Regions from separate parts of the Xylanimonas ulmi genome, predicted to be linked through region 4. Evidence: predicted binding sites of a transcription regulator. Region 4 holds the regulator's gene; each other region holds the start of a gene.

Region 1 (5,696 bases), 1.6 Mb from region 4:
GGCCTCGACCCGCGTGATGTCGCCGAGCTCGGTGGTGATCCGCACAGACCGACCGTAGGCCCCGATCATCTGCCGTGGGAGGCCGAGGTGCCGCTCGCCGAGCCCGCCGCCCGCAGCCGGCCGAGCATGCGGGCGTCACTGAGGCCGACGGCGCGGGCCGGGACACCCAGTTCGTCCTCGATCGTCTCCGGCCGCCCCGTTCGCCTACTGATCGCCTACGGATCGCCCGCGCTCGCCTCGACGCTAGAACGGCGGGTCACCGAGACCGGGGCGACCGGGCGAGTGCGCGCTATCGGGGTGCGGGATCGTGCGGCCCTCGACGTTCGGGTGAGGGCACGCTTCGCTCGCGTCGTTTGGGCGCGGGGGCGCGACGTCGTGGCGCGAACGCGGCTCGCCGAGGCGCCGAGGCTGGTCGGTGTGCTGCCCACTCGGGTCGCCGCGCTGCCCACTCGGGTCGCCGTCGAGCCATGACGGGTCGCTGAAGTCTGACAGTGGCTCATCGAACTCTGGTGACGGCGGGTCGTTGTCGGCGAGCCATGACGGGTCGCCGAAGTCTGGCGGTGGCTCGGCGAACTCTGGGGGCTGTGGCTCGTCGCCGTCGGGCGCGCTCATGTCCGGGAACCGTGGGCGCTCGCGGTGGATGGTCGCCGGGATCAGGTCGGTGGAGGTGGTGTGGCGCCGCCCTGTCGGGGTAGTCCAGGTCAAGGTTCCCTCGTCATCGATCTGGCGGACGGCGAACCGGGCTTGGTGCTTGAGCACATGGTGTCGGTGGCACAGGTGGGCGAGGTTGCTGGACGCCGTCGGCCCGCCTTCGGCATGAGCGACCGTGTGATCGGCGTCCGTCGTGGCCGCGGGGCGCGTGCACCCCGGGAAGCGGCAACTGGTGTCACGCACCTTGATGAAGTGGCGCAGTTCTGCCGGAGGCCGATACGTCTCAGCGCTCACCCCCAGGACCTTGCCGGTGTGCGGGTGGGTCAGCAGCCGCGTGAACGACGACGCCAGACCCGCCATCTCGCGGGCCGTCTCCGGATCGATCGGGACGTCGCCGTCGAGCAAGGCGGGCTCGTCGACGCGGCCCAGCAGGGTCAGCACCGGGACCGTGACGTAGACCTTCGGCCGCACCGAGCGCGCGATGCGCGCCAACTCTGCGGCCGTGCCGCCGGTACGCCCGCGGTAGTCCGCCGCGTGACCCGCGTGCGCGTCGTCGGCGTCCGTGGGGAGACCGGTGGCGAGGTGGGCCTTGGTGGCGTCAGTGATGAGGCGGTCGGTGGCGAGGCGCCCCGTGACAGTGGGCTCGGAGGTGGACTGGCTGGTGGGCTGACCTGCGGGCTCACCTGCGTGCTGGGCCGAGGGGGACATGACGGCTGACGTCGCCTTCGTCGCGGCGGTCATCACGGATGCCGCGCGCAGGTCGAGCGTGCCGTCGTCGAGCAGGAGCGCGCAGGCGACGTCGGCGCGCAGTTGGGCGAGCGTGCGCCCATCGCCTTCGGAGCGAGCCGACCGCGCGACGGTCGAGAGGCGGTCGGTGATCGCGTGCACCGCCGGCGCGGGAGCGAGCAGGGTCAGGTAGGCCATGCCGTCGCGCGCCGGATCGGTCCACACGCCGCGTTTGGTCGCAGCCTCCGCATGACGGACCTCGGCGGGCGTCGGGCACAGCCGGTCCCGCGTGCGCCGCACCGTGCGGGCGAACGTCTTCGTGTTCTGGCACGCTGCCGCGGCCACGACCTGGTCGTCCAGGCGAGCCGCTGTCCGCGGGTCGAGGTCAGCGACGGCGTCGGCCACCTTGACGGCGTTCGCCCAGGCGGCGTCGCCCGTGAGCGCGGTGGTCAAGGTGCGCGGCGCCCGCGCGACCAGCGCTTGTGCGGTCAGCATGCGCGCGCTGACGGTCTGCTCGCCCTGGCGCGTCGCCAAGGCGACCTCCGCGACCAGCGTCCTCCTGGCCAGATCCGCGCGGCGCGCCCGCCCCGCCGAGCGCACCATCGGCTCGGACTCGTTGAGCAGGCCCTCCGCGCACAACGCCTGTCGACGCGCACGCTCGAGCAGAACGCCCTCGAACGCCTCCAACGCGTTGACCCTCGCCCGCACGGAGATGATCGCCTCGAGGGTCTCGTCCAGGTCACGCACGCCGACGGCGCCGCGAACCTCGACGAGGCGTTGGACGTTCACGGGCAGCGTCGCGGTGGGGACAGCGTCGGGCTCAAGTGGCGCGTTGGAGACGGGGCTCGTCGCCCAGTCAAGATCCGCGGGATCGAGGGGGCAGCGGCCGAGGAGCGCGTTGGCGAGACCAGGGCGATCCGCGAACTGCGTGGCGAACGAGCCGTCGTCCTCGATCCGCACCGAGGCGAGCGCGGCCAGGCGTGCTTTGACGTCGGCGCGGAACGCCTCGCGCCGACGGTCCTCGGCCGTCCTGAGGTCCTCGCCGCGAGTGGGGTCCAGCGCGATCGAGCGCGGCACGTCCGCACCACGGCCTCGCGCTGGCTGGGCGGAGGTGGCGAGTACGTCAGGCGCGGCGCAGGTGGCGGGGGGCGTGGCGGAGAGGGCGGGCGGGGTGGACGCGGCGGGGGCGGGCGACGTGGCTGGCGAGATGGGCGCAGCAACAACGCGTGTTGCTTGCCTGCCTTCTTGCCGACTCACCATGCCTTGATTGTATTCGAACACCTGTACGAACTTCCAGGTCATCGCTCATTTTGCGACACCGGTGCTGCCGTGTTCGGTGTTCGTGGGGCATCGGAGCCTGTTCTGCGTCAGGACTTCGTCGACACTCCTGGCCCGGGCTGGAGCGGTCGGCCCGGCTGGCGCGGAGCTCGCCGCGCGCGTGTCACCAGCCGTTGGGCGCGAGTGTCTTGCGGATGCGCTTCTCGCTGACGGTGCCGTCCGTGCCGAGCTGCTGCGCGAAGAGGCTGACGCGCAGCTCCTCGATCTGCCAACGGGCCTCGGCGAGCTCGGCCGCGCGGATGGGGTCGGCCGGGCCTGCGGCGTACGTGGCGCGCGCCTTGGCGTACGCCTCCTCGACGTCGTGCGCGCGCCAGGCCAGCTCGGCGTCGCGGTGGGGGTTGGCCTGGGCCTTCTCCAGCCGGTGCGACGCCGCGCGCAGGTAGCGCACCAGGTGCGGCAGCCGGCGCGGGGGAGTCGCGCTGACGAAGCCGTTGTGCACCAGTGTGGCGGCGTGGTCGCGGATGTCCTGCAGGGTGTTGAGCAGGGCGAGCGACGACGTCGCCCGGACCTCTCCCTCAAGCGTGCGCCAGGCCGCCAGCGCGGCGACGACGTGGCCCGCCACGCGGTAGGTCTCGTCCTCCAGGTGCTGACGCACATGCGCCGTGGCGGTGCTGTACGTCTCGGAGTCACGAATCTGTACAGCGTCGACGCCCGCAGGGGTTCCTGGTCCGAGCGCGACATCGCCGCTGGTCAGCGCGATGACGGCCGCGAGCTGGAGGTCGTCGGCCAGGAGGTCGGTCGTGCGGTAGGGGCTCGCTGCGAGGGTCAGCGCTTGCCTGCCCGTCCAGCGCGACGTGACGCGGGCGGGCGCGAGCCGGTTCTCGGCGAGCAAGAGACGGCGCACGCCGCGCGCGTGCGCGCCCGGCTGCGCGGTGGCGTCGGCCAGGATGCGCAGCGCCACGGTCGGCTCCGCTCGCGGGCCCGGCTCCTCGACCAGGGCCGGGTAGCCGCGCACGACGACGCCGCCACCCAGGTCGCTCGACACGACCTCGGGGAGGCGGCCGTCCGGCAACCCGTCGGGCCACGTCGTCAGGCCGGTGCGCTCGGCGACGACGGGGGCGGCGGGCGCGCTTGCACCCGCCCCCGAACCCCCGTCGCGGGCGCCGGAGCGTGGGCCGGCGGCGGCGCCGGTGGGCGGGGCGGACGCGGCGCCGGCCCCGCCGGAGTTGCCGGTCGGGCGAGAGTCCGCGGACGCGTCCGAGTCGGCCGCGCGCGCCCCCGAGGCCGCGCTCGTCTTGGCGCGAGCCTCCTCCAGCGCGATCCCGACGGCGCCCTTGACAGCCGCGCGCACCGCCGCCTCGGCCTGCGCGGCCAGACGGCGCTGCAACGCCAGCAGGTCCTTGGACTCATCGAGCACGGCGGCGACGCGGTCGCGGGCCCGGCGGGCCTGGCCCGCGCCGCCCGCGCCGCCCGCAGAGCCCGGACGGGACCCGGCCGCCGAGCCTCCGGCGTCCTCGACCCGGAACGTCACCCGAAGGTGCGCGGGCAGCCGCTCGACGCGCTCGGCGTCCCACGCGTCATCAGGCACGACGACGTCGCGCAGCGCCCGCACCGCGCGCGTGAAGGCCACCGCGAACGGCTCGGCCATGTCGCCCGCCCGGGCCATGTCCTGCCAAGCGGGAGTGTTCTCGCGCAGCCACGCCGCGACGGCCGCGCCGACGTCGGGCGCGGGCACGAGTTGCACGCGCACCGGCTTGGGCAGCGAGCGGATGGTCGCGACGCACAACTCGTCGAGCAGGCCCGGCACCATCCAGTCGAACCCCGACGGCGACAGGCGCGGGAGGATCGACAACGGCACGTGCACGGTGACGCCGTCGGCGTCCTGGCCGGGACGGAACTGATAGGTCAACGGCAGGGTGACCTCGCCCTGCGTCCACGACGACGGGAACTGCGCCGGGTCCACGGCCTCGACGTCGACCAGGTCCTCCAGGCGGAACGTCAGCAGGTCCGGGGTCTGGCGGCGCGCCCTCGACCACCAAGTGTCGAAGTGCCGCGCACTGACCACCGACGCCGGCACACGCTCGTCGTAGAAGGCGAACAGGTCGTCCTCCGAGGCGACCAGCCCGCGCCGACGCGAACGCGCCTCGACCTGCTCGGCCTCCTCCAGCAGACGCCGGTTCTCGGCGAAGAACCGGTGGTGGGTGGTCCACTCGCCCTGCACGAGCGCGTGGCGCACGAACATCTCGCGCGCGGCCTCGGGATCGACCTTGGCGAACAGCACGGGCCGGTCCGCCACGATCGGCACGCCGTACAGCAGCACCTTCTCGGTGGCCATCGCGGCGCCCTGCTTGGTCGACCAGTGCGGGTCGGAGTAGGTGCGCCGGGCCAGGTCGCCCGCGAGCGCCTCGACCCACTCCGGCTGGACGCGGGCCACGTCGCGCGCCCACAGGCGCGAGGTCTCGACGAGCTCGCCCGCCATGACCCAGGCCGGGGGCTTCTTGGACAGCGGCGAGCCGGGGAAGATCGCGAACCGCGCGCCGCGGGCGCCCAGGTACTCGTTGCGGGCGCGCTTGGCCTGCTGGCGCAGGGCGCGGGCGCGGGCCTCGCCCTTGAGGTGCGCGACCGACGACGCCTTGATCTCGCCCGTGTCCTGCATGCCGATCTGCGACAGCAGGCCGGACAGCAGGGCGCGGTGCACGGTCTCGCCGGCCCACTCGCGCCGCAGCTCGCCGCGCGCGGGGCCGCCGGTGGTGGGGGCTGCGGCAGTGGGGGCTGCGGCGGTGGGGGTGTTCGGGGTGGTTTCGACAGGCTCAACCACCGGGGGCGGGTCAACCACCGGGGGCGGGGCGGCCGCGGGGGTGGGGCGGCGTCCGGCGGAGAGGTTGATGCCCAGGTCGTTCGACATCTGTCGCAGCTGCTGGACGACGTCCTGCCACTCGCGCACGCGCAGGAAGTTCAGGTGCTCGGCCTTGCACAGTCGGCGGAACGCCGACCCGCTGAGCTCGCGCTGCTGCTCGCGCAGGTACTCCCACAGGTTGAGG
Region 2 (5,696 bases), 2.1 Mb from region 4:
GTCTCCTGTCAGTGCGGCGTCAGTGCGGCTCGCGGCCGCTGTGGCCTCGGCCGGTCGGCGGGGCGAGTGGTCGCGGGCGTGGCGCGAGCCTACCGGGCGCCGACGCCATGGCGCTGCGAAACGATTTGACGAGACGCCCGGCGTCGGGGACCGTCGGGTGGTGAGCATGAGCCCCTCGCGTCCCGGCGACGACGCCGCCACCCGCCGAGCCGTGCGCGCCGCGTGGGCGGTGTTCCTGGTCTTCGCCGCGAACGGCGCGACGTTCGCCACGTGGGCCTCGCGCGTGCCCGCCGTGCGCGACGCCCTGGGATTCTCGGGCAGCCAGATGGGCCTGCTGCTGCTCACGGGCGCGGTCGGCTCGGTCGCGGCCCTGCCCCTGTCGGGTCTGATCACCTCGCGTCTCGGCGCTGCCCGCGCCGTGCTCACCTTCGCGCTCATCGCGGCCGCGGGATACACGCTGGTGTGCGTCGGCGTGGGCACGGTGAGCCCGCTCGCCGTGCGGATCGGCCTGGCCGTCGCCGGGGTCGGCTACGGGGTGTGGGATGCGGCGATGAACCTCGAGGGCGCCGTCGTCGAGCAGCGCTTGGGGCGCGCGATCATGCCGCGCTTCCACGCGGGCTTCTCACTCGGCACGGTGGTGGCCGCGGGCGTCGGCGCGCTGGTCGCACACGCGGGCGTGTCATTCGTCTGGCACATGGGCGCCGGCGTCGCGATCACGACGACGGCGGCGGCCGTCGGTGTGCGCGGCTTCCTGCCGACGCCGCACGCCGCCCCCGAGCCCGTGCTCGCGGCGTCGGGCGCCGACCCTGCGCAGGCCGCGCCCGCGCACGGCCTGCGCGACACGCTCGCCGCGTGGCGCGAGTCGCGCACCCTGTTGGTCGGTGTCGTCGTGCTCGCCGCGGCGCTGACCGAGGGCGCCGCGAACGACTGGACCGGCCTGGCGCTCGTCGACGGGTTCGGCGCCTCGCAGGCCACGGGCGCGTTCGGCCTCGCGCTGTTCCTGACGGCGATGACCCTCACCCGCTTGGCGGGGACCTCGCTCATCGACCGCTTCGGTCGGGTCGCGGTCCTGCGGGCCAGCTCGGCCGCGGCGCTCGTCGGGGTGGGTGCGTTCGCGTTCGCGCCCTGGCTGTGGCTTGCGCTCGCGGGCAGCCTCGTGTGGGGCGCGGCGGCCGCGTTGGGCTTCCCGCTCGGCATGTCGGCGGCGTCCGACGACCCGCGCCGCGCGGCGATGCGCGTCGCGGTCGTCTCGACCATCGGGTATGCGGCGTTCTTTGCCGGTCCGGCGCTCATCGGTTTCGCCGCGGACCACGTCGGCTACCGCCACGCGCTGGCCGTCATCGCGCTGCCGGTGGTGATCGGCCTGGCGTTCGCGGGCAGCGCCCGCCCGATCGCTCCGAGCGCCCCGACCTCGCACACGTAGGGTCCCCGCGGCGCCTGACCCCAGACACCGGGTTTCGCCGGGGTCGCCGCGCGATCCCTGGCCGCGCCGGAGCGCGGGACCGTCTACCGGAGCGAGGAGCGAGGAGCGAGGGGCGAGGGGCGAGGGGCGAGGGGCGAGGGGCGAGCGGCGAGGGGCGCCGGGATCGCTCACGAGGCAGGCACAGGCTCCTCGGGCTCCTGGGCTCCTGGGGAGGCTCGCTTGCTTGCGGTCGTGCTCATGCAGCCCATGCGGACGAGCCCCGCGTGGAGGTGCTTGCGGCTGTGGTCATGGAGCCCGTGTGGCGGACGAGCCCCGCGTGGTGGGACTTTGCGGCGTCCACCGCGGCGGCACCGGCCCGAGCAGGTCGTCGCAGCGTGATGGGCGCACCGTGGTGGGCGCACTCGTCGCGCGTCCCTCGGTCCTCCTTTCCGCGTGTCGCTTGCGACTCTCAGGCGCCTGCGAGCGAGTGTGCTGGTCAGAAGGGTGGGTCGCCGAGGTCGCCGAGGTCGCCGAGGTTGTCGGGGTCGTCGGGGTCGTCGGGGTCGCCGAAGTCGTCCGGGTCGTGGTGGCGAGGTGGCGAGGTGGCATGCCGGCGAGGTCGGGGTGGGGGTCGTCGAGGGCAGGTGGTGGCGGGTCGGGCTCGGGGTCGGGCGGGGGGAGGGCGGCGGGCTGCGGCCGTCTGTCGTGGATGGTGGTGGGCGCTGGCGCGGGGTGGGTGGTGTGCGTGTGCCCGGTCGGCGTGGTCCATGTCAGGGTGCCCTCGTCGTCGTCTTGACGGACGGCGAAGCGGGTTTGGTGCTTGAGGACGTGGTGGTGGCGGCACAAGTGGGCGAGGTTGTCGGGCGCGGTGGGGCCGCCGAGGGCGTGGGCGAGGGTGTGGTCCGTGTCGGCGGTGGCGGCGGGTCGGGTGCAACCGGGGAAGCGACATGTCGTGTCGCGAACCTTGACGTAGTGGCGTAGGTCGGCTGGGGGCCGGTAGGCCTCGACTCCGACTGCGAGGACCCTGCCGGTGTGGGGGTGGGTCAGCAGGCGCGTGAACGAGGTGGCCACACCGGCCAGCTCGCGTGCGGTCTGCGGGTCGATCGGGATGGTCCCGTCGAGCAGCGCGGGCTCGTCCGTCCGGCCCAACAAGGTCAGCACGGGGACGGTGACGTAGATCTTGGGCCGCACCGACCGAGCGATACGGGCCAGGTGGACGTCCGTGTCGCCGAACTCCACATCGCGTGTCGAGGCGCGAGCCGCGCTCGCGTGGTCGAGGGCGTGCCCGGTGTCCGGCCCGAGGGCGGGGTTGGCGACGGCGCCGGCGGCCGTGACGGCGCCGGCGGCCGTGACGGCGCCGGCGGCCGTGACGGCGCTGGCGGTGTTGACAGCGCTGGCGGCGGAGAGGTCGAGGGTGCCGTCGTCCAGCAGGAGGGCGCAGGCGACGTCGGAGCGCAACTGTGTCAGGGTGCGCCCATCGCCCTGGGCGCGGGCGGCGCGGGCGACGGTGGTCAGGCGGTCTTTGATCGCGCAGACGGCCGGCGCGGGTGCGAACAGGGTCAGATAGGCCATGCCGTCGCGCGCGGGGTCGGTCCACACCCCGCGTTTGGTCGCGGCCTCCTGGTGGCGGACCTCGGGCGGGGTGGGGCAGACGCGTTCGCGCGCGCGGCGCACCGTGCGGGCGAACGTGCGCGTGTTCTGGCGGGTGGCGGCGGGTGCGACGGCCTCGTCCAGGCGCGCCGCGGCTCGCTCGTTCAGTTCTGCGACCGTCTCGGCGACCTTGGAGGCGTTCGCCCACGCGGCCCGCCCCGACAGGGCCGCCGTCAGGGTGCGCGGTGCCCGGGCGGCCAGCGCCTGAGCCGCGCACATCCGTGCGCCGATGACCTGTTCGCCCTGGTGGGTGCCCAACGCGATCTCGGCGACCACTGCCCGCCGGGCCAGGTCGGCGCGCCGGGTCGTGCCCGCCGCGCGGAGCATCGGGCCGTGCTCCGCCAGCAGGTCCTCGGCACGCAGCGCCTGCCTGCGCGCCCGCTCCAGCAGCACTCCTTCGAGGGCCTCGAGCGCGTTGACCCGCGAGCGCACCTCGGCGATCGCCTCCACCGTCTCGTCCAGGTCGCTCATCCCGACCGCCCCGCGCACCTGGAGCAGGCTCCTCGCGTCCGACGGCAACGACGGGCAAGGCTCGGGCCAGCTCCGGGCGGCGGGGTCGAGGGGCGAACGGCCCAGCAGCGAGTTGACGAGGCCGGGACGGCCCGGCAGCCGTGACGCGAACGATCCGTCGTCCTCGATCGGCGCCGGCGCGAGCGCCGCCAGGCGCGCACGCACCTCGGCCCGAAGCGGCTCAGGGGTCGGCGCGCCGGTCGCGGCGACAGGGTTCGGACCGGAAGGCCGCGCGCCGAGCGCGGGAGAGTTGACGGCCTCGGGAGCGCCGAGGGGCGCAGGGGAGTTGCCCACCTCGGGCGTGTCGGTGCGGGCGTGGGATCGGCTCGCGCCCGCCACGTCTCCCGCCACGTCTCCCGCACCGTCCTCGACCATGAGGCCAGTCTATTCGAACACCTGTACGAATGACCAGGTCACCGCTCATCCCGCGACACCATTCATCCCGCCGTGATCCGCGCGCGAGCCCTCGGCGGCTCCCCGTGCCCCGGCGCCGGGACGCCCTGCCCCGATCCCGCAACGGGGGATCACCCGCGACCCGATCGCGCGCCCGTCGCTCGCGCAGGCCCGCCACACCGAACGGCCGCTCGCGCAATCTCCTAGTCTGGCTCGGTGAGCATCTCCACCGTCGCCCCCGCCCTGGCCGAGTTGACGACGCTGCGCGTGGGCGGTCCCGCCGACGCGTACGTCGAGGCGACGACCGAAGCCGAACTCATCGACACCGTCCTCGCCGCCGACGACGCCGGTCAGCCGCTGTTGGTCGTCGGCGGCGGCTCCAACCTGCTGGTGTCCGACGAGGGCTTCGGCGGCGTCGTCGTGCGCGACCTGCGCACCGGCTTCACGCTCGACTCCGCGGACACGTGCGGCGGCGCGAGCGTCTCGGCCGTCGGCGGGCAGGACTGGGACGACGTCGTCGCGGCGTCGGTCGAGCAGGGCTGGGTGGGCCTCGAAGCGCTGTCGGGCATCCCGGGCACCGTGGGCGCCGCGCCCGTGCAGAACATCGGCGCGTACGGCCAGGAGGTCGCGGGCGCGCTGTCGACAGTGCGGACCTGGGATCGGCTCAAGGGCCGCGTGCGCACCTTCGCGGTCGGCGAGCTGGGCTTCGGCTACCGCACCTCGGTGCTCAAGCGCTCGATGCGCGGCATGCCCTCGCAGGACGACCCGCAGGCGCCGTGGTTCCCGACGCCGCGCTACGTGGTTCTCGACGTGACGTTCCAGATGCGCCTGGGCACGCTCTCGGCGCCGATCGGGTACGGGGAGCTCGCCGCGCGGCTCGGTGTCGACGTCGGCGAGCGGGCCCCGTCGACGGCGGTGCGTGATGCGGTCCTGGAGCTGCGCGCGGGCAAGGGCATGCTGCAGGACGGCCGGTTCGGCTCGGCGCCCGGCGCCGACCACGACCGGTGGTCGGCCGGCTCGTTCTTCACCAACCCCGTCGTGCCCGCCGAGCAGGCGGACCTGCTGCCGCCCGACGCTCCGCGCTACCCGGTCCGCTCCGCCCGGCCCGCCGCGACCACGGGCCCGAGCCTCGGCGCCGTCGATGCGTCGCTGATCAAGACGAGCGCGGCCTGGCTCATCGCCCGCGCCGGGTTCGACAAGGGCTTCGGGGTGTCAGGTCCGGACAGCCGCGCGACGCTCTCGACCAAGCACACGCTCGCGCTGACCAATCGGGGTGGCGCCTCGGCCGACGACGTCGTCGCCCTCGCGCGCGTGCTGCGCGACGGCGTGCTCGACGCCTTCGGGATCGAGCTCGAGCCCGAGCCGGTGCTCGTGGGCGTCAGCCTCTGACGCGCGAGGCCGGTCAGTAGACCAGGACCGTCGTCCCGATCGGCATTCCCCACGAGTCCCACAGCCAGTTCATGGCCCCGTTCGACACGCGCACGCACCCGTGCGAGGCGGGATAGGGCGGGATCGACCCCGAGCCGTGCACCGCGATCCCGCCGGTGAAGTACTTGGGCCGCCACATGTCCCCGAGTTCGAGCGTCGAGGCGTGCATGCCGTCGTCCTGCATGTACACCTGGAACGTGCCGCGCGGGGTGCGGGCGACGTACTGGCGGCCGAGGGCCTCATACGGCTTGCCGTTGCCCGAGGATGCGTTGATGACCTTGGTGACGTGGCCGTCGTCCACGGCCAGGAGGAT
Region 3 (5,696 bases), 560 kb from region 4:
TCGCGACGGTCATCCTTGAGATCCTGGTCGTCGTCGTGCTCATCGAGGCGGCCTCCAGCGCGCTGCGCGCGAGGCTGCGGTGACCGCCGTCCTTGCGCCCACCGGCGCCGACGTCGCCGCCCCGCCGCGCCCGCGCCGACGCGGCGTGCGGGCCGCGCAGGCCGCCACCGCGGCTGTGGTGCTCGGCGCGGCGCTGCACCTGCGCCTGGACTGGTCGGCTTTGCCGGGGCTGCCGAGCGCGGTGGCGCACTACCTGTGGCTGATGTTCGCCGACCCCGACTGGTCGCGTCTGCCCTACGCGCTGGCGCAGACCTGGGTGTCGGTCCAGATGGCGTGGGCCGGGGCGCTGGCCGGCGTCGTCGTGGCGACGGCGCTCGGCCTCGCCGCGGCCCGCGGGGTCGGACCGGGGTGGCTGCGCCTGCCGCTGCGCGCGCTGTTCGCCGTGCTGCGCGCGGTGCCCGAGGTGGTCATCGCGATCGTCATCCTCACGGTCACCGGCCTGACGCCGTTCACCGGCGCGCTCGCCCTCGCGATCGGCGGGGTCGGCACGCATGCCAAATGGACCTTCGAGACGATCGAGGCCCTGCCCGACGGCGTCGCCGAGGCCGTGCGCGCCGCCGGGGGGACGCGCTCCGCGATCGTGCGCTGGGGCCTGTGGCCCGCCGCCGCGCCCGAGCTCGCGTCGCTCGCGCTGTACCGGTTCGAGATCAACGTGCGCACCTCGGCGATCCTCGGGGTCATCGGTGTGGGCGGCGTCGGCGACCTGCTGACGGGGTACACCCAGTACCGTCAGTGGGACGCCGTGGGCGTGCTGGTCGTCGTGGTCGTCGTGGTGACCATGGCGATCGACGCCGTCTCCGGCGCCATCCGCCGACGGATCACGAAGGGGGCCCGCGCACGTGTCGTGGAACGGACCGGATGACGCCCCGCCGTCGGCGCGCATCGCCGCGCTGGCGCCCGCGCTGCAGCCCAGCGAGCGGCGCGTGGCCGACGCGATCGCAGCGGACCTGGCCGGGGCCGTCGAGCGCACCGCGCAGCAGCTCGCCGACCACGCGGGCGTCGGGCGCGCGTCGGTCGTGCGCACCGCGCGCACGCTCGGGTACGACGGCTACCCGCAGTTGCGCGTCGCCGTCGCCCGCGAGCTCGCTTTCGCTCCGCCGGCCGAGGCCTCGACCGGCGATGGCACGGCTGTCGGCGCGCTGCGCGCGGCGGTCGAGGAGTTCGCGCGTGGGCTGTCGCGCGTGACGTCGGTGCTGACCGAGCAGCAGGTGACCGCCGCGGTCGCCGCGCTTGACGAGGCCGAACGTGTCGTCGTCGTCGCGGCGGGGCTGTCGATGCCGCTGGGGTACGACGCCGCAATGCGGCTCGGCGCGGCAGGCCGGCCGTGCGAGTTCGTGCCCGACCCGCTCGCGCAGCAGATCGCGGCCCGCCAGCTCACGGCGTCGTCGGTCTGCCTGGTGTTGTCGGGCTCCGGGTCGAGCCGGCCCACGCTCGCGGCCGCGGCGGACGCGCGGGACGCGGGCGCCCAGGTGCTCGCCGTGACGTCGTTCGCCGACGCGCCGCTGGTGCGCCTGGCGGACACGGCCCTGGTCGTTCCTCCGGTGGGAGGCACCTTCCGCGACGAGCTGCTGCACACCTCGCGCGCGGCCCTGGCGCTCGTCGTCGAGCAGCTCGTGGAGCTCGTGGCCCAGCGGCGCTCCGGACGCTCGGCGCGGGCGCGCGACGCCGTCCTGCGGGTGCTCGGTGAGAGCCTCGGCGACTGACCCGCCACAGCCGACGTTGCGCGGCGGTCGGGGCCGACCGCCGCGCCCTGCCGTCACACGGCCGTGTACCCGCCGTCGATCAGGTGGTAGCTGCCCGTGATGAACGACGCCTCGTCGCTCAACAGGAAGGACACGAGGTCGGCCACCTCCTCGGGCTCGCCGAGCCGCCCCATCGCGTGCTTCGCGGCGACGTCCGCCGTGATCTCCTGCGGCAGCGCGGTCAGCAGCGGCGTCGCGATATACCCCGGCCCGACGGCGTTGACCCGCACGCCCGAGCGCCCGTAGTCGGACCCGACGGCCTTGGTGAGCCCCACCAGGCCGTGCTTGGCGGCCGTGTAGGCGGGGTTCTGCGGCACGGCGATCGTCCCGGCGATTGACGCCATGTTCACGATGGCGCCGCCGCCCGAGGCGATGATCGCCGGCAGCTCGTAGTGCAGGCAGTACGCGGTCCCGGACAGGTCGATCCCGATGACCCGGTCCCAGTCGGCGATCGGCAGGTCGGCGATCGGCAGGTTCGGGCCCGGGATGCCCGCGTTGTTGACCGCCAGGTGCAGGCCGCCGAACGCGGTCACCACGGCCTCGACGACGTCGCGGTCGTCGTCCGGGTCGGCCACGTCCTGTCGCAACGCGATGCCCGCTCCCCCGGCCTGCTCGACCATGGCGAGCGTGGCCTGGGCCGCCTCGAGGTCCAGGTCGGTCGCCGCGACGGTCGCGCCGTCCGCGGCCAGTCGGATCGCCACAGCGCGGCCGATGCCTGATCCCGCCCCGGTGACCAGCGCGGTCTTGCCTTCGAACCTCATCCTGCTACCTCCAGACGGCAGAGCACCCGCGCGCGCCGCACCCAGGTGCGAGAACAGGACGCGCCGCGCGGGCGCACGCCGGACCGGGCAGTCCCTCCTGCCCGCCCGCCGCTCACGCCGCGGTCCCGACGCCGACGTTACGGCGGACGCGACCCGCCCCGCCCAAGACCCACGAGCGTGGCAGGCAACGATCGGTCGCCGGGCGAGATCCGCGCCGACGGGTGACCGCGCCAGGAGGGCTCGCCGCCGCCGCGCTCACTCGTCGCTGATCGCGTCGGGCACCCACCTCGCGCCCGCCGTCGGACAGCCTGCTGGTCAGGGCGCCGGGTGCTCCGCCTGCCCCGGATACTGGGCGACAGACACCCAGCCGTGGTGGCCCGTGACGCGCTCGAGCTCGTCGGGCGTGACCTCGATCGCCGAGTTGGCGCTGCCGCACGCGGGAAAGACCGTCTCGTACCGGCGCAGTGACTCGTCGAGGTACACGGCGGCCGACGGCGGGTTGCCGAACGGGCAGACGCCGCCCGGCGCGTGGCCGGTCAACGCCTCGACCTCGTCGCCGCCGAGCATGCGCGCCTTGACGCCGAACGCCGTGCGGAAGGCCGCGTTCTGTGTCCGGGCGTCGCCTGCCAGCACCACGAGGATCGCCGTGCCCGGCTCGGCGCCGCGGAAGCTGAGAGTCTTGGCGATGCGCGCCGGCTCGACGCCGAACGCCGCCGCGGCGAGCTCGACCGTCGCCGACGACTGCGGCGTCACCCGGATCCGGTCGGCCATGTCGAAGCGAGCGAGATGGGCGGCGGCCACGTCGAGCGACATGCCGACGATGATAGGGGCGCTCCGATCGCGCCAGCAGCCCGCGCAGTTTGCGCCCACGGCTCGCGCCGTGTTGAGGTGAGGCACACCTCAGCACGAACGAGCGTCCGAGCCCGGGGCGAACCACCGCCCCGCAGCGCCCGCGCTCGACGAAGGAACGCATGCCCCCCACCGGCGACCGCCACGTCCTGCTCGCAGGCGACCTCCACGACATCCCGCGGATCGTGATGGTCCTGGAGCACTCGTCGCCGTGGGTGTACGGCCAGATCTACCTCGAAGTCGACGACCGCGACCTCCCCGTCGCCCGCGCGCTCCTGCTGGACGAGCTGCCGGATGGCGTCTGCCTGACGCTCCTGCTCCGCCCCCGCGGCGCCGCGAGCGCCCCGGGCGAGCTGCTGGCCCGGGCGCTGACCGGCTGGGTCGCGGAGTGGGCGAGCGGCCAGGCGCCGCGCGACGCGGGCGCCATCGCCATGTGGGTCGGATTCGCCGCCAGCCCCGCGGTCGACTCGGCGTGTCAGGCGCTCGGGGCGCGGCTCGCCCGCACGCCCGTGCAGTTGTGCCGGGACTGACAGCCCGGCGTCATGAGCGGATCAGCCGCTCGTCGGGGATGACGGCGACCCCCATGATCTCGATGAGGGCCTCGGCCTGCCACAGGCCCGTGGCGCCGATGCCCGCCATCGCCGGGTAGACCGGCCCCGCCAGCTCACGCCACACCGCGCCGATCTCGCGTCCGTGCGCCTGGTAGTCGGGGATGTCCGTCAGGAAGATCGTGATCGACACGAGGTCGCCGGGAACACCCCCGCAGGCCCGCAGCGTGGTCAGGACGTTGCCGAACGCCTGGCGGAACTGCGCGACGATCCCGCCGGGGACGATCCGCATCTCGGCGTCGAGCGCGGTCTGGCCGCCGAGGTAGAGCGTGTTCCCGCTCAGTGTGCCGTGGGAGTACCCACGGGGCGCGGGCAGCGTGTCCGGGTTCACCGCCAGTGGCGTCAACTCTGAGCTCATGCGCCGCAGGCTAACCATCTATTGACAGATGTGCAACGTTCGTGCGAGAACTGCAATATGCGAGCTGCGACAGTCATCACACCCCACGGCACGACCGCCGCGGTCCAGGACGGCACGACCTGGCGGGCGCTGCCCGCCGCTGACCTCTCAGCCCTCCTGGCCGCCGACGTCGCCTGGCAGCCCGGCGCGCGGCTCGCCGACGCCACGCCGACACTGCCGCTGCCACGTCCGGGCAAGGTCATCTGCTGCGGCCTCAACTACGGCGACCACATCGCCGAGACCGGACGCGACACCCCCTCCCACCCGACGCTCTTCGCCAAATATGCGGACACGCTGACGGGCGACGGCCAAGACATCCGGCTCCCGGCCGGCGTCGAGGTCGACTGGGAGGCCGAGTTGGCCGTGGTCGTCGGGCGCGAACTGCGCAATGCCGACCAGGCGCAGGCGCGCGGAGCAATCGCGGGCTACACGGTCGCCAACGACATCTCCGTGCGCGACTGGCAGCGCCGCACTCCGCAGTGGTTCCAGGGGAAGGCCTGGGACGCGACCACCCCCCTCGGTCCGGTCGTCGTCACCCCCGACGAGCTCGACCCGGAGGCCGGTGTCGAGGTGATCTGCCGCGTCAACGGCATCGAGCGACAGCGAGGCGACACCAAAGCGCTCGTGTTCCCCTGCGCGACGCTCCTGGCCTATGTGTCCACCTTCACCACGCTCAGGCCAGGCGACGTGCTCCTGACCGGGACTCCCGGCGGAGTCGGCATCGGGATGACGCCTCCCGCGCTGCTCGCCGACGGCGACGTCGTCGAGACCGAGGTCACCGGCATCGGCGTCCTGACCAACACCATCCGGCTCGCATGACGCTCCGAAGGAAGACGCCGATGCCCCCCTTCCCCGCCGCGACCGTCTCCGCCCGCACACCGACGTCGACGCTCGTGACGAACGCCCTCACGCTCACGCCGGCCGACGCGGAGGTGTTCGACGTCGCGTTCACCGCCACGACGGGCCGGTGCCCATGGCCCAAGGCTTACGGCGGGGACATGGTCGCGCAGGCGCTGGTCGCCGCGACGCGCACGGTCACCGACGGCAAGTCGATCCACTCGACGCACGCCTACTTCCTGCGGCCTGTCGACATCGGCGCCCAGGTCCGCTACGAGGTCGAACTGCTGCGCGACGGGCGTGGCTACAGCGCACGCCACGTGCGCGGCTTCCAGCACGGCAAGCCCGTGTTCGTGTGCCTGGCGAGCTTCGCCACCGCAGCTCCCGGCGGCGGCTTCCAGCCGGCGATGCCTCCCGCCCCGGGACCCGACTCGGTCTCGAC
Region 4 (5,696 bases):
CCGACCCGGTCGATGACCATCGTCGGCGACGTCGCCCAGACGTCGTCGCACGCGGGCGCGCGGTCATGGTCGGCCGCACTCACGCCAGTGCTGCGCGACGGCTGGCGCCTTGAGGAGCTCACGGTCTCCTACCGCACACCCGCGGCGGTGGCCGACGCGGCCCAGCGCGTGGCGAAGGCCGCGAGCCTGCCCGCCTCACCCCTCACGGCCGCCCGCGAGGTGCCGGGCGCGATCGTCGACGCCCGCGTGCCGGACGGTGGCACGCGGGCTGCGGTCGCCGACGCCGTCGGCTCACTCGCGCGCGAGTTCGTCGGCGCCGACGGCGCGGGCCGGGTCGCCGTCATCGCCGCCGCGGACGCCGTCGCCGGCCTGCGCACGGCCGTCGAGGCCGCGCTGCCCGACGCGCTCGGCGCCGGCGAGGCCGCGCGCCTGGCGGCGCAGCGGCCTGAGGACCAGCAGGTGACCGTGCTCGCGCCACGCGAGGTCAAGGGCCTGGAGTACGACGCGGTGGTCCTGGTCGAGCCCGCTGACGTCGCTGCGGGAGCGGGCGGATGGTCCGACCTGTACGTGGCCATGACACGTCCGACGCAGCGCCTGGTCGTCGTGCACGAACGCGCGCTGCCGCCCGGCTTCGAGGGCTGAGCGCTTGCGCCCCGACCGCGGCGGGGACCGGCGACATCGGGCGACAGGCGCCGCCGCGGGCGTGAGACGGGTTTGGACGACGCTGACCTCAGGGCGCACCATGGGGGCGTGCTGAAGGCCCTGCTCCTGGAGAACGTCCATCCCGTCGCCGCCGAGATCCTGCGTTCCGCGGGGTACGAGGTCGAGACGCGCTCCGGCGCGCTCGACGAGGCCGAGCTCATCGAGGCGCTCGAGGGCGTGCACATGCTCGGCATCCGCTCGAAGACGACCGTGACGCGCAAGGTGCTCGAGTCCTCGCCCGGGCTCGAGGCCGTGGGCACGTTCTCGATCGGCACCAACCAGATCGACCTGGTCGCGGCCGCGTCGCACGGCGTCGCCGTCTTCAACGCGCCGTACTCCAACACACGTTCGGTCGTCGAGCTCGCGCTCGCCGAGATCATCTCGCTGACCCGTCGGCTCTCGGTGCGCGACAAGGCGCTGCACGACGGCGTGTGGGACAAGACCGCCGACGGCGCGCACGAGGTGCGCGGGCGCACGCTCGGCATCATCGGCTACGGCAACATCGGCTCGCAGCTGTCGGTGCTGGCCGAGAACCTGGGCATGCGCGTGGTCTTCTTCGACGTCCAGGAGAAGCTCGCGCTCGGCAACGCCCGGCGTATGCGCTCCATCGAGGAGTTGCTCGAGATCTCGGACGCCGTGACCATCCACGTCGACGGGCGGCCGGGCAACGCGGGCTTCTTCGGCGGCGACCTGTTCGAGCGCATGAAGCCGGGGGCGATCTTCCTCAACCTCTCGCGCGGCTTCGTGGTCGACGTCGACGCTCTGCGAACGGCGATCGAGTCCGGCCACCTCAGCGGCGCCGCGGTCGACGTGTTCCCCACCGAGCCGAAGAAGCGCGGCGACCAGTTCGACTCTCCGCTGCGCGGACTGGCGAACGTCATCCTCACCCCGCACGTGGGCGGATCGACCGAGGAGGCACAGGAGGCGATCGGCGAGTTCGTGGCCGCCAAGTTGCGCGACTACCTCGCCACCGGCTCGACGATGCTCTCCGTCAACCTGCCCAACCTCCAGCTCGCCCCGACGGGCGTGGGCCGCATCATGGTGCTGCACCGCAACGTCCCCGGCGTGCTCGCGGCGGTCAACCAGGTGTTCGCCGAGCACGGCGCCAACATCGAGGGCCAGATGCTCGCCACGCGTGGCGAGATCGGCTACGTGGTCACCGACATCTCCGACGTCGCCCAGCGCGGCGCCTCGGCCAAGCTGCAGGAGATGGGGACCACGGTGCGCCTGCGCATCCGCGACTCGTTCGAGCGCCCCGAGTTCCCGCCGGGGCCTTCCGCCGGCCTGTGAGCGCCGTGCGAGCCCGCGATCGCTTGACCCCGCCTCTCGGAGGCCTCGCGCGCTACGCGTCCGCCGCAGGCTCGTCCTGCGCGGCCGACGCCCGCTCGGCGTGCTCGGCGCGCAGCGACGTGATCGCGCTCTCGAAGTCCTCGAGCGAGTCGAAAGCCTGGTAGACGCTCGCGAACCGCAGGTAGGCGACCTCGTCGAGGTCGCGCAGCGGGCCGAGGATCGCCAGTCCGATCTCGTACGCGTCGATCTCGGCGCTGCCCTGCTGGCGCAGCGTCTCCTCAACCTTCTGGGCGAGAAGCGCCAGGTCGTCCTCACTCACCGGGCGGCCCTGGCACGCCTTGCGCACCCCGAGGACGATCTTGTCCCGACTGAACGGCTCCGTGGCCCCCGAGCGCTTGACGACCGAAAGGCTCGCTGTCTCCAGCGTCGTGAACCGGCGCCCGCAGTTCGGGCACTGGCGCCGGCGGCGGATCGAGGATCCGTCGTCGGCGGTGCGCGAGTCCACCACGCGCGAGTCGGGGTGACGGCAGAACGGGCAGTGCATGCCGGTGAGACTACCGGCCACGGGCCAGGCCAGGGGCTCCGGCGTCCGCCGCCACGCGGTCAGTCCCGGGGAAGCAGCACGCTCTGGCCGACCGTGAGCGCCACCGACTCCAACTCGTTGAGGTCGCGCAGGTCGGCGACGACGTCGCGCACGTCCTGCCCCGGCTCGGCGACGTGCCGCGCGAGCTGCCACAGGGTCTCGCCCGGCGCCACGGTGTGGACCGTGACCTCGACGGGGCGTCCGGGGTCGCTCGCCATCGCGCGGCCGCCGACGCCGGCCAGCGGAAGCGAGACCATGAGCGCCAGGGCGAACACCACCACGCGCCCCCGGCGCGTCAGACGCAACCCGCCCAGTCCGAGGGCGCCGTGCGCCTCGCTCGGGGCGGCCTGCGCCGAGGCGACTCGCGCTGGGACCACGGCCGTGCGGCGCGCCGGGACGTCGAGGGTGGGGCAAGCGATCGTGGCGGCCATGAGGTCCTCCGTGAGTAGAACAGCAGTTCGTTCGAACACCCGTTCGTTCGAACACCTGTAGCATGCCACGCGCCACCGACATTGTCGAGACACGCGTCGAACACGTGTTTGATCCCGCGCCGCTGGTGGCCTAGGGTGGTGCTACGACCAGCGGGAACGGACGGTCGCCACGGGCAGGCCGGCGCCACGCGCACGACGACGGACGGAGAGGTCATGACGGGTCGCACGACGAGCACGGGCGCCGACGCCCCCGGGCTCGCGACGGTGAGCGCCCTCCCGGAGGCCGGGCCGCAGCCCGGCCTGACGCCGCGTCAGCGACGCGTGCTCGACACCATCCGGGAGTCGGTCGAGACGCGCGGATACCCGCCCACCATGCGCGAGATCGGTGAGGCCGTGGGGTTGGCGAGCCCGTCGTCGGTCAAGCACCAGCTCACGACGCTCGAGCGCAAGGGCTATCTGCGGCGCGACCCGAACCGTCCCCGCGCGATGGAGGTCGTCGACCCCACCGGCGCCGGTGCCGCGACGCACGAGGGCTCGCACGAGGCCGCGAGCGGCGCGGGCAAGCGCGCCGGCGCGGCCACGCCCGCCGCTCTCGACCTCGATGACGAGCGGCTCGCGGCGCCGTCGTACGTGCCGGTCGTGGGCCGCATCGCGGCGGGCGGACCGATCCTCGCTGAGCAGCTCGTCGAGGATGTGTTCCCGCTCCCCCGCCAGCTCGTCGGCGACGGCGAGCTGTTCCTGCTCAAGGTGCAGGGCGACTCGATGGTTGACGCCGCGATCTGCGACGGCGACTGGGTGGTGGTGCGCCGCCAGCCGGTGGCCGAGAACGGCGAGGTCGTCGCCGCGATGATTGACGGCGAGGCCACGGTCAAGACGCTCAAGCATGACCACGGGCATGTGTGGCTCCTGCCGCAGAACCCGGCCTACGCGCCGATTCCTGGCGATGAGGCCCAGATCCTCGGTCGCGTCGTGGCGGTGCTGCGCGCCCTGTGAGGCGCCCTGTGAGGCGCCCTGGACCAAGCCCGGCCCGCCACTGACCGGACCTCCATGAGGCTGTCGGCAGCATCCTTCTCGGATGTCCCTATGCCCCCGTTGTTGGCCTGACGTCGCCACGCATCTGCGCAGAATCCCGGACTCAGGACACCAGTGCAGCCTGCGCGGGTGTGGCCGATCGTGCCCCGGCGACGGGAGATCAACCGGGCGCAGGGCATCAACGTCGCCAGCCTGGCCGGCCAGATAATTCACTCGCCGCGTCTGCGGGAGTACCGATTTGATCCTGTCATGCGTATGACCTCAGAGACCGTCGTTGACGGCATCCGCGAACAGCTCTTCACTATCGGGGACATCCCCGGGGTGCTCTGGACGCCCGCCGAGGGCTCCGGTCCCCGTCCGCTGGTCCTGATCGGGCACGGCGGCGGCCAACACAAGAAGGGATGGGAGGTCGTCTCCCGAGCCTTCCCCTACGTCACCTCCTGCGGCTTCGCGGTCGCGGCGATCGACGCGCCCGGTACCGGCGACCGGCCGGAGCACCCGGAGATCCGGCGGCTGGTCGAAATCATCGACGAACGAAAGGCGGCAGGCGAGCCCGCCGGCCCAGAATGGCCCGCCCTCTTCGAAGTCGTAGCGTCGCAGCTCATACCCGACTGGCAGACCACCCTCGATGCACTCCAGAAACTGGACTGCGTCGGCGACAGCCAGCGCGTCGGGTATTACGGCCTGTCCGCTGCCGGTGAGACGGGCATCCGCCTCGTCGCGGCCGAACCTCGGATCAAGGCTGCGGTCCTCGGCCTCATCGCATGCGACTGGCTCACCGACACCGCGGCACGGATCACCGTCCCGGTCGAGTACGTGCAGCAGTGGGACGATGAGGGGAACCCGCGGGACTCCGTCATGAAGCTGTTCGACGCACTCGGCTCCGCCGAGAAGACCCTTCACGCCAATCCCGGCGGCCACTTTGCAATCCCGTCCTTCGAAATCGACAGCTCGCTCCGGTTCTTCGCCCGGCACCTGGGCAGCCCTGGCACCGCGAGCAGCTCCTGACACCACCGGCGCGACGCCGACGTGCGGTCTGCCGCCAGTGGCTTCGTTGACTTCACGAAAGCCAACCGTCAGAAGGCTTCAGAAGCGAGCCACTAGATGAACGCCGTGTCGCGCCCGTCTCGCAGGCGGGATCGTGCTGTGGCGACGGCGAGTACGCCGAGCAGGAGCCACGGGAGGATCGCGAGGGGCTCGCGGGCGAGGGCGGCGTTGCCGGTCCGCATCGCTTGAACCGTCCAGGTCATCGGGAGCCACTCGCAGATCGGGCGCAGCCAGCGGGGATAGTCCTCCAGAGGAGCCACGACGCCGGCCGTGAGCGCCAGGATGCCGCCGAGAACGTTCGCCACGAGATAGGGGTCGGTGACCAGCAACGAGATGACGCAGACCGCGAGTCCGACCAGCGCCCCGCTCACGAGCGCGACCGGCAGGGCCGTCAGGGCACGGGTCGCGGCCCCGCCGTCGTGCGCGCCGTCGAGGAGGTCGATGGCGCCGATCGCCAGGAGCGCGACGATCGCGGCGGATGCGAGCGGGGCGACCGTCCGGGCGCACCAGGACGCCGGGGTGCCGAATCGCGGAACGAGGGAGGCGGGAACGATCCCCGTGATCCGTTCATAGGCGAGGGTGGCGTTGACCGAGGCCATGACCGAGACGAA

The links. Region 4 encodes LexA, which represses DNA repair genes until DNA is damaged. Its sites were predicted from a motif close to TCGAACANNTGTTCGA; they were not measured.
Region 1: a site for LexA is predicted at 2,651-2,666, ahead of EV386_RS15275 (HNH endonuclease signature motif containing protein). Genes of this name have one in related genera too.
Region 2: a site for LexA is predicted at 3,951-3,966, ahead of EV386_RS17360 (HNH endonuclease signature motif containing protein). Genes of this name have one in related genera too.
Region 3: a site for LexA is predicted at 3,469-3,484, ahead of EV386_RS05320 (YbaK/EbsC family protein). Genes of this name have one in related genera too.

What each region holds. Positions count from the first base shown of each region.
Region 1 covers NZ_SGWX01000001.1:3,311,443-3,317,138, forward strand. Annotated here, with positions in the region: gene EV386_RS15270 (O-acetyl-ADP-ribose deacetylase) at 1-45, opposite strand, end outside; gene EV386_RS15275 (HNH endonuclease signature motif containing protein) at 244-2,454, opposite strand; gene hrpA (ATP-dependent RNA helicase HrpA) at 2,819-5,696, opposite strand, start outside.
Region 2 covers NZ_SGWX01000001.1:3,793,642-3,799,337, forward strand. Annotated here, with positions in the region: gene EV386_RS17355 (MFS transporter) at 167-1,423, shown strand; gene EV386_RS17360 (HNH endonuclease signature motif containing protein) at 1,709-3,937, opposite strand; gene EV386_RS17365 (UDP-N-acetylmuramate dehydrogenase) at 4,172-5,344, shown strand; gene EV386_RS17370 (L,D-transpeptidase family protein) at 5,358-5,696, opposite strand, start outside.
Region 3 covers NZ_SGWX01000001.1:1,165,213-1,170,908, reverse strand. Annotated here, with positions in the region: gene phnE (phosphonate ABC transporter, permease protein PhnE) at 1-83, shown strand, start outside; gene phnE (phosphonate ABC transporter, permease protein PhnE) at 80-922, shown strand; gene EV386_RS05330 (MurR/RpiR family transcriptional regulator) at 900-1,763, shown strand; gene EV386_RS05325 (SDR family NAD(P)-dependent oxidoreductase) at 1,817-2,563, opposite strand; gene EV386_RS05320 (YbaK/EbsC family protein) at 2,879-3,376, opposite strand; gene EV386_RS05315 (hypothetical protein) at 3,535-3,942, shown strand; gene EV386_RS05310 (RidA family protein) at 3,953-4,378, opposite strand; gene EV386_RS05305 (fumarylacetoacetate hydrolase family protein) at 4,436-5,236, shown strand; gene EV386_RS05300 (acyl-CoA thioesterase) at 5,257-5,696, shown strand, end outside.
Region 4 covers NZ_SGWX01000001.1:1,729,419-1,735,114, forward strand. Annotated here, with positions in the region: gene EV386_RS07965 (HelD family protein) at 1-642, shown strand, start outside; gene serA (phosphoglycerate dehydrogenase) at 751-1,992, shown strand; gene nrdR (transcriptional regulator NrdR) at 2,045-2,536, opposite strand; gene EV386_RS07980 (LysM peptidoglycan-binding domain-containing protein) at 2,596-3,006, opposite strand; gene lexA (transcriptional repressor LexA) at 3,220-3,999, shown strand; gene EV386_RS07990 (dienelactone hydrolase family protein) at 4,168-5,046, shown strand; partial or broken gene EV386_RS07995 (ABC transporter permease) at 5,271-5,696, opposite strand, start outside.